3 regions of the Leuconostoc kimchii IMSNU 11154 genome follow, and region 2 is predicted to be linked to each of the others. Evidence: a T-box and tRNA genes for the amino acid it is inferred to sense, from the RefSeq annotation. Region 2 holds a T-box; the other regions hold tRNA genes.
What was found. The T-box of region 2 lies ahead of thrS (threonine--tRNA ligase). A T-box ahead of a tRNA ligase gene usually reads a tRNA of that ligase, here a tRNA-Thr.
Positions count from the first base shown of each region.

Region 1: it has a tRNA-Thr gene. The T-box ahead of thrS (threonine--tRNA ligase) is inferred to sense a tRNA for this amino acid. The anticodon was not compared.
Region 3: it has a tRNA-Thr gene. The T-box ahead of thrS (threonine--tRNA ligase) is inferred to sense a tRNA for this amino acid. The anticodon was not compared.

Region 1 covers NC_014136.1:877,175-880,462, forward strand. The annotation lists gene mutY (A/G-specific adenine glycosylase) at 1-59, shown strand, start outside; gene LKI_RS04830 (AI-2E family transporter) at 59-1,171, shown strand; gene LKI_RS04835 (hypothetical protein) at 1,213-1,605, shown strand; tRNA gene LKI_RS04840 (tRNA-Leu) at 1,650-1,731, shown strand; tRNA gene LKI_RS04845 (tRNA-Thr) at 1,795-1,867, shown strand; gene LKI_RS04850 (PadR family transcriptional regulator) at 1,992-2,348, shown strand; gene LKI_RS04855 (membrane protein) at 2,326-3,174, shown strand; gene rlmD (23S rRNA (uracil(1939)-C(5))-methyltransferase RlmD) at 3,217-3,288, opposite strand, start outside.
Region 2 covers NC_014136.1:397,363-400,650, reverse strand. The annotation lists gene larD (D/L-lactic acid transporter LarD) at 51-770, shown strand; gene LKI_RS11175 (hypothetical protein) at 852-977, shown strand; T-box leader at 1,015-1,222, shown strand; gene thrS (threonine--tRNA ligase) at 1,314-3,278, shown strand.
Region 3 covers NC_014136.1:1,453,261-1,456,548, reverse strand. The annotation lists gene LKI_RS07915 (bifunctional metallophosphatase/5'-nucleotidase) at 1-1,278, opposite strand, end outside; tRNA gene LKI_RS07910 (tRNA-Thr) at 1,652-1,724, opposite strand; tRNA gene LKI_RS07905 (tRNA-Asn) at 1,753-1,825, opposite strand; tRNA gene LKI_RS07900 (tRNA-Asn) at 1,932-2,004, opposite strand; gene lysS (lysine--tRNA ligase) at 2,087-3,288, opposite strand, start outside.

The DNA.
Region 1 (3,288 bases), 480 kb from region 2:
AGTTATCACTGCCGACAATTCAGCATAAATTGCTTAAAGCACTGGGAGAATTAGAGTGATGTTTTTAAACCAAAAATTAAAAAAGTTGTTTTTTTGGACGATTGAGTTGCTGGCATTAGCGTTATTAATTTTGATTGTATCGGGATTTGATTTTTTAATGCGGCCAATTTCGGTATTTATATCAACGGTATTTGTACCACTATTGGTCGCGGGATTTCTTTATTATGTCTTAAAACCTATTTTAAAGCTCGTCCAAAAAATAAAAATTCATGGTTGGCAGATACCACGTCAAGCAGCCGTTATTTTAACTTTCTTATTCTTCCTATCAGTGATTGCTGGTGTTATAGTTGTATTGGTACCGACATTAGTGCGTGAAATTACAAATTTAATTACCGCACTACCAGGATTTGCACAAGATATGCAGCGATTTACGACTGAAACGATTAATAGTAAGTGGTTTGAAAATTTGAATTTATCAATTAATGTTAACCAAGTGCGAGATGCTGTTGGTAAATATGCCGCATCATTTTTGACTATTACAGCTGGCACTTTAGGATCAATTGTGTCTACTGTGACTTCTGTCACTATTAATTTAGTAACCATCCCCGTTGTTTTGTTCTATATGTTAAGTGATGGGGAGCGTTTGGTACCTGCTATCAAAAAAATGTTCCCAGAACGCCATGCAGACAAAATAACTGAATTAACAACTAAAATGGATAATACCATAGAGCGGTATATTTCTGGTCAAGCTATTGAAATGTTATTTGTTGGTGTGACCATGGCGATTGGTTATTTTATTATAGGACAACCATATGCTTGGCTTCTTGCAGTTATAGCAGGTATTACGAATATTGTGCCTTATATCGGTCCATGGATAGGTGTTATACCAGCATTACTTGTTGCTAGTACACAGTCGTGGGAGCAGTGCTTGTTTGTTTTAATTGTAATGACAGTGGTTCAACAACTTGATGGTAACTTTATTTATCCTAACGTCATTGGTAAATCATTAGCAATTCACCCATTAACCATTATGATATTGTTAATGGTGGCAGGCAACTTGTGGGGCATTGTTGGCATGATTTTAGTTGTGCCAGTCTACGCGGTATTCCGAGTGATTATTAAGTTTGTCTTTGAATTGATTTTACTAACAAAAAGTAAGGATGTGTTATAATAACCTTATAACACGATAATTGTTAAGTGAGGTTATAAAACATGACGACATTTGATTTTGAAAAAAATATTGCTGTTTTACAGGATGCCAAAGGCAAGGAAATAGAGTGGCGTGGTAGTCATTATCCAGCTTATTCAACTGGTATTTTAGTTTTTGCCCAAAGTTATTTTAAATCAGATGCTTATGATCGTTATTTTGATCGAACATTGCGCCAATATGGTTTCCGTGAAGGTATCCCAGAAGTTAAGGTAGCAGAAATTGCCAAAAAATCAGATAATTACGATCTTGTGCGCGCCTTAATGTCTGCCGTTATTCGTGGCGAAAAGTATACATCAGGTATGTGGCAGGTACTCGTTTACAATGGTATCATGCTGGACTTATTAGTACGCCAGTACCAACTTAAAACAAATATTCAATTAGCTATTGACGTATGAGCTTTTTTCAAGTAAACTAATATAGTTGCGTAATCAACAAAGATGCGGGTGTGGCGGAACTGGCAGACGCGCTGGATTTAGGTTCCAGTGCCGCAAGGCGTGCAGGTTCGATTCCTGTCACCCGTATAAGAGGATGATTGTTCTCTGGGGTATCTGGTATGATTTAGGCATACCTGAGTACTTGGCGTTGCCGACTTAGCTCAGTTGGTAGAGCATCTCACTAGTAATGAGGGGGTCAACGGTTCGATTCCGCTAGTCGGCATGATGTAAAAAGTAGTGATACATTGTATCACTACTTTTTATTTGCTAATCTAGTATGCTTTACAAACTAGTAAATGTATTATATACTGATAATATGTTAAACATACTAGTCGAAAGGTTGAAAAATGAAATCAAATACTTCTAGTCAAATGCTTAAAGGTATTTTACAAGGCGTAATGTTAATTATTTTAGAAAAAAAACCAGACTATGGTTATGGTATTAGTAAACAAATCAATCAATATGATCTATCTGATATACCGAAGGGGACAATTTATCCTTTACTGACAACGATGGAGAGACGTGGGTTAATTGAAGGGAAAATGAAGTCCTCATTAGAAGGCCCAGATCGCAAATACTATTTCATTACAAATGCAGGTATACAGGCAAAAAAAGATTTTATTAATGAATGGCAATTTCTAGAACATGCAGTGAATCAATTGATTGATGAAAGGAATCATAATGAAAACCAAGGAAATGACTGAAGCAAATAACTTACTACGTGAAAGTTTAAACAAAGAAAATAAAGTATTTTATGAAAACTTATTGTTGTATATCAGAATCGAAGGTTTTGCACGCGATGAACACAAAATAGAGACACAACTATTAAGCATATTACAGGATATTTTGGAAGCACAAAACGAAGGTGTTTCAGCAGCTGGTTATTTGGGTAAGGATCCCAAAATAGTTGCTGATGAAATATTATCTGAGATGCCACGTCATATCTGGGAAGTTATTAGAGTAGGTCTATATATGTTGTTAACGTATATTTATATTTGCTTATTACCATCCTTGATGATAGCAGAGAGGCCACTGGATGTGGGCATGTTAGGAATTTCAGGAGCTTTGTTATACATTGACATTTTGATTGGTTTTAAATATTCAGGACGAGCAATATATCAAGTCAATACGACATTAAAAAATAAATATTTACGATATTTTGTGATTTGGATAGTAGCCAGTGTTGCTATTGCACCAATTTACTTAGTGAATATATTTCTGAAAACACCATTGCGTTTAAGGTTGGATGGTGGATTGGGCATCGCTGTTATTTTATTAGCGTTAATAAGTGGACTATATTTTATCCTCCGTGCAAAAGATAAAACATTACTTTGGCCCTTTGCCGTCTTTTTAGTCAGTGCAGGGGTTATGGGAATCGTGACACGACTACCTAAATTAAATGATTTGTTACTGCATACGACAAATGGCCGATACTGGATAGCTGGCATAATAATGGTGTTGTTATTATTATTTTACCTATTAAGTTTTATAGCACTGAAAAAAATTAAAAAACAGAATCAAAGTTATTAAAAAAAGCAGGCGCTACGTTTAAAACCGTAGCGCCTGCTTTTTTTATGAATGATCACGTCTTGTCAACTTCACGACACCTTCCCAGCGTGCTGTTTGTGGGAACATATCAATACT
Region 2 (3,288 bases):
TAAAATACCGCGACTTCTTGACAGATTTGCGACCACTTAGGAGATTACAAATGATACATCAGTTGTTTGCTGAATTTATGGGGACTGCCCTCATGATTATTTTTGGTGTTGGCGTGCATGCCGATGAAGTATTGAACCGGACAAAGTTTCATGGTTCTGGACACATTTTTTCTATTACAACATGGGGATTTGGTATTTCAATTGTATTGTTTGTTTTTGGGGATGTTTACATTAATCCCGCGATGGCTTTAGCACAATTGGTATTAGGGAATATTAGCGTGCCTTATTTTTTAATTGTTAGTTTGGTCGAAGTTCTTGGTGGGGTAATGGGGTCCCTTATCGTGTATACGATGTATGCCGACCAGTTTAAACTATCTGAAAAAGATATTGATCCCGTTATTGTGCGTAATATTTTTTCAACTGCACCAGCGATTCGTAACTTACCGCGTAATTTTTTCGTTGAAGCTTTTGCGACCTTTATTTTTTTGACAAGCATTATGGCTATTTCAGCACGTTCTGAAGGTGTGCCAGGTATGATGCCATTGGCGGTTGGCTTTTTAGTTTGGGCTGTTGGTATGGGTATGGGCGGTACAACAGGATTTGCTATGAATTTGGCGCGAGACATGGGACCAAGAATTGCGTATGCAATATTGCCTTGGAAAAATAGAGCAAATGCTGATTTTAAATACGGCATTTTGGTTCCAGGCATTGCGCCGTTTGTGGGGGCCATACTTGCAGCGTTATTTTCAAAATATTATTTAGGTATTTAAATTTTATATGCTGATTTGCTATGCGACTTGTAATTGATGCACGCATGGCTATAATAAAAGTATTCAGTTTGAAGGAGAAAAATGATGACACTAACAAAACAACAATATAACGCTTTAAAAATGGCGTTTGATAATGGCATTTTAGATCATGATGATACTGCAAAAGAGGCACTTGAGATATTACTTGCTGAGCAATTATCAAAGTAAAACTTGCACAAACGTTGAAATAGTGATAACATTATTCTCAATAACGTTGATAAGGACAACTTGATTGTAATGAATCTGAAGAGAACCCATATTTGGTGGAAATGGGTGGTTTGTGAATGAGAGACTACCTTTGAGTGATGTCTAGTAATTTTTTGAAAAACATTCGGGTGACACCGTTAGCTGTCATTTAAGTAGCACGTTTATCGTGCTAAACTTGGGTGGTACCACGGTGAAACGTCCCTTTGAGCTTATTGGCTTAAAGGGACGTTTTTATTTTTATCAATGTCATTATTAGTCTTATTAAAAAACAATACGAGTTATGAAAGGAACATTACAATGTCAGAACTTAAGCTTACATTTCCAGACGGTGCAGTAAAAACCTTTGCCGAGGGTACAAAACCATTAGAGGTCGCTGAAAGCATTTCAAAATCGTTGGCAAAAAAATCAGTTTCGGCTAAATTAAATGGTGACTACGTGGGTATGAATGATAGCATTCAATCCTCTGGCGATTTTCAATTAATAACTACTAGTGATGATGAAGCACTATCTTTGTTACGTCATTCAGCATCACATTTATTGGCACAAGCACTCAAGCGAATACCTAAGTTTTCAAATATGCACTTTGGTGTTGGTCCTTTTATCGATAATGGCTTTTATTATGATACAGATAATGGTATAGGTAACCAAGTTTCAGTAGAAGATTTTCCTGAAATTGAAGCCATGATGCATAAAATTGTTAAAGAAGATCTGCCAATTGTTTCACGCCAAGTGACACGTGAAGAGGCATTAGAGATGTTTGCATCAGATCCGTATAAGATTGAACTAATCACAGATTTACCTGTGGATGAAAAAATAACGATTGCTATCCAAGGCGATCATGTGGAATTAGATAAAGGTGGTCTGGTTCCCTCAACCCGTTGGGTCAAAAACTTTAAGCTAACATCTGTTGCAGGTGCGTACTGGCGTGGCAAGTCATCAAATCCTATGATGCAACGTATTTATGGCATAGCGGAATGGAAACAAGCAGATGTAGATGCTGAAGTACAGCGCCGTGAAGAAGCTAAGGAACGCGACCATCGTACAATTGGTCGCGATCTGGACCTGTTCTTTACGAGTCAAGAAGTTGGTTCTGGCTTGCCAGTTTGGTTACCAAATGGTGCAACGATTCGTCGTCAAGTTGAACGTTACATTACTGATAAAGAATTAGCTAACGGTTATCAGCACGTCTACACACCAGTGCTATCAAATCTAAATTTGTATAAAACTTCTGGGCATTGGGATCATTATCGTGAAGATATGTTTCCACCAATGGATATGGGAGACGGCGAGTTCTTAGAACTACGTCCAATGAATTGCCCATCTCATATCATGGTCTTTAAACACAAGCCACGTTCGTACCGTGAATTACCAATTCGAATTGCTGAACTCGGCATGATGCATCGCTATGAAAAATCAGGTGCATTAACTGGTCTATCACGTGTTCGGGAAATGACTTTAAATGATGGTCATACTTTTGTTGAACCTGAAAAACTTGAGGAAGAGTTTAAGTCAATTTTGACGATGATGATGGAAGTCTATCGCGACTTTAACATCACTGATTATCGTTTCCGTCTATCATATCGTGATCCTAAAAACACTGAGAAATACTTTGATGATGATGAGATGTGGGAAAAGTCTCAAGCACAGCTAAAACGCGCAATGGATGACCTTAAACTGGATTATTATGAAGCAGAAGGTGAGGCCGCATTCTATGGTCCAAAGCTTGATGTTCAAACTAAAACAGCCTTGGGTGGTGAAGAAACAATGTCGACAATTCAACTTGATTTCTTATTGCCTGAACGGTTTAATCTGACATACATTGGTGCTGACGGACAAGATAATCACCGACCTGTGATGTTGCATCGTGGTATTGTTGGTACGATGGAAAGGTTTACTGCTTACTTAATCGAGATGTATAAGGGTGCCTTTCCAACGTGGTTGTCACCCTTACAAGTACAAATTATTCCGGTTAACTTAGCTGCCCATGGTGATTATGCAAACGCAGTACAAAAAGAATTACAAGCTGCTGGATTACGTGTAAATGTGGAAAAGAAAGAAGCTAAGATGGGTTATTTAATCCGTGAAGCACAAACAAACAAGGTACCATATACGTTGGTACTTGGTGATTCTGAAGTTAACGAGCAAACTGTAACAATTCGCAAATATGGTGAAGAAAAAACACAAACCGTAGCATTGGCTGATTTTAAGAATCATATTTTGGCTGATGTTGCAAATTATTCTCGCGAGACAGAGATACGTTAACAATCTGACA
Region 3 (3,288 bases), 950 kb from region 2:
ATCCGCAACCATTTCACCCGCTTGATTTTCTTTACTTTCATTGTTATGTAATCGCCCTGTGATTGTTTCTGCTTTACCCGCATAACCAATCACATTGTTAACCTTACTTTTCACCCGCTTATCGGCATCTTTAACAATTGCGGTCACTTTTTTGTCCGCTTTAGTTTCACGATCATCTTTTTGAGATAATACTGGATAAACATGTGTTGACACTTTGGTGAATTTACCGGTTTTAGCATTAATATACGCCCAGCTATTATCGTATGCTTTTCCTGTATAGACAGCCTGCACCACATGAGTATGTCCAACTTGTGCATTTGCATATTGATGCGAATGTGCAGCAATATATAATCCCACATTATTATTCGGATTAATTTTATTGAGTTTTTGCAAAATATCTACTGTCGGACCACTAGTCGTCTTATCTTTACTTTGAACGCCTGTATGTCCCACAACGATCACCGCATTCACGCCCTTGCCGCGTAAAATCTTATCGTATTTTGCAATCGTGTCTGCTTCATCAAGTACCTGATAGTCTTTATAATTTTTATATAATGTCAAACTAGGTAATGTTGATGTCTCTAAGCCGATAATGCCAATTTTAGCGGTCTTTTTGTTTTGCTTGATAGTCTTTATAACGTAAGGCTTATAACCATAAGGTATTTTGTGGTCCTTCTTATTAATCACATTGGCAACGACCATTTCAATACCAGAAGCATCGTGTGTATATTTCTTTATCAAAGAATCTGATTGACTACTTGGTGCCCCGCCAGTTAGTATACGATTGAATTCTGGTAATCCTTGGTCAAATTCATGGTTACCTAAGGTACCAATTTTAAACTTCATTGCCTTTAAAACATGCATAGTTGATTCATGAGCTAGCAGCGATGAATTGGCAGGCGCAGCACCCACCATATCGCCTGCTTCAATACGTAAACTATTATCTGATTGCGTTACTTTTTTAAATTGTGACTCGGCTTGGTTCAAATAAGATGCCAAGCGACCAACCGTTCCTGCATCTTCATACGTTTTTGTGCCAATATCAACAGATCCTGTTGTTTCTAAGCCACCGTGTAAATCATTAATACCTAAAAACTGTACCGCAATATTATCGCTATTACTGATGTCCGCTTTTTTGTAATCAGGTTCCAAGCTTGGCTTACTGTAATTATCAGCATTGTTCGTAATTTGGACATCTGCATAAATGACCGAATCACTCGTTAAAAGTAATCCAAATAAAGCCAATGGTAACAAACCATTTAAAAATCTTAATTTCATAATCATTCTCCCTCAATATCAGTGTTTTTAGTATATCATTTCACATGATAGTCACCTAGTTATAATTCGGTTAAAAAAGAACAATATTGATTAAATCAGCATTCATAGTTCGTTTATTTAAATGGACTTTTATTTTATATTTTCAGTGTAAGATAACGATATTAAGGGCGAAAATATTAGTTGTTCATTTTATTGCTCACTAATTTCTAACAAAAAATTCAGTAAAAAACGATTTTAACTAATTAAAAACCTCATTATATTATTTTTTGTTAAAAATTAGTATACTATTGATCATTAATGTTCGTGTATTATTGATAAGCGCACAAAAAAATAGCTATCAATAATACATAATTGATAGCTATTTTTTAATTAGTGCCGACGAGAGGAATCGAACCTCCGACCCCAGGTTTACGATACCCGTGCTCTACCAACTGAGCTACATCGGCAAATAATAACATTGAAGTTATCTGATAACTCCGACTGTCGGGCTCGAACCGACGACAACCTGATTAACAGTCAGGTGCTCTACCAACTGAGCTAAGTCGGAATAATTGCTTAACACAACTATTTAATTATGCCAGTTTCACATCTATTTGTCAATACTTTTTAAGGCACAAAAAAAGCAAATCTTCTAAGATTTGCTTCTCATAAAACTCCGACTGTCGGGCTCGAACCGACGACAACCTGATTAACAGTCAGGTGCTCTACCAACTGAGCTAAGTCGGAATAATTGCTTAACACAACTTAACTATTATATCTAATAATTAGAGGTTTTGTCAAGCTTTTAAAAATCAGTTTCAAAAAATAATTAACGCATTGTTGGGAATAACAAGACATCACGGATTGTGTCAGAATCTGTCAACAGCATAATCAAACGATCAATTCCAATACCCAAACCACCTGTTGGTGGCATACCATATTCTAGTGCTTCTATGAAGTCTTCATCAATACCTTCTGCTTCATCATTACCATTTTCACGTTCAGCAACCTGTGCTTCAAAACGTGCGCGTTGATCAATTGGATCATTTAGTTCAGTAAAGGCATTACCATATTCACTTCCCATAATGAAAAGCTCAAATCGATCAGTAAAACGATCGTCATCAGCATTACGCTTAGCCAACGGTGAAACTGAAACTGGATGACCATAAACAAACGTTGGTTGTATTAAGGTATCTTCAACAAATTCTTCAAAGAATGCATTGATAATATGGCCAACATCCCAATACTTTTCGTATTTGACGTGCTTGTCATCAGCTAGTTTTTGCGCTGTCTCTACAGTCATATCTTGCCAGAAATCAATGCCTGTTTGCTCTTTAATCAAGTCAACCATGTGCTTGCGAGCAAATTTAGTGCCAAGATCAATTTCCGTCCCTTGGTACGTCACTTTAAGGTCATCAGACACAACCGAAGCTGCTGCTTTAAAAATACCCTCAGTCTCGTTCATAACGTCAGTAAAGTCCATATAAGCCGCATATGTTTCCATTGTGGTAAATTCAGGATTGTGCTTAGGATCCATTCCCTCATTACGGAAAATACGACCAATTTCATACACACGTTCAAAACCACCCACAACCAAACGTTTCAAATACAATTCAGTGGCAATACGCATATACATATCAATATTTAACGCATTATGATGTGTTATAAATGGTCGTGCTGCCGCACCACCCGCTTCAGTCTGTAAGATAGGCGTCTCAACTTCCATGAAGTCTTGTGAATCCATATAAGCACGAATTGCTGAGATAATTTTTGAGCGTAATTGGAACTTCTTAAATGATTCTTCATTCGCAATCAAATCTAAGTAGCGCTTGCGGTAACGTGTTTCAACATCAGCAATACCATGAAACTTATCAGGCATTGGACGCAAAGCTTTTGTTAGGTGTGTCAATTCCGTTGCCAAAATTGTCAACTCACCCGCTTCAGTCTTCATCATGATACCTTTAATACCAAGGAAATCACCTAAATCTGCACGCTTAATAATTGGATAATTTTCAGCCAAATCATCACGTT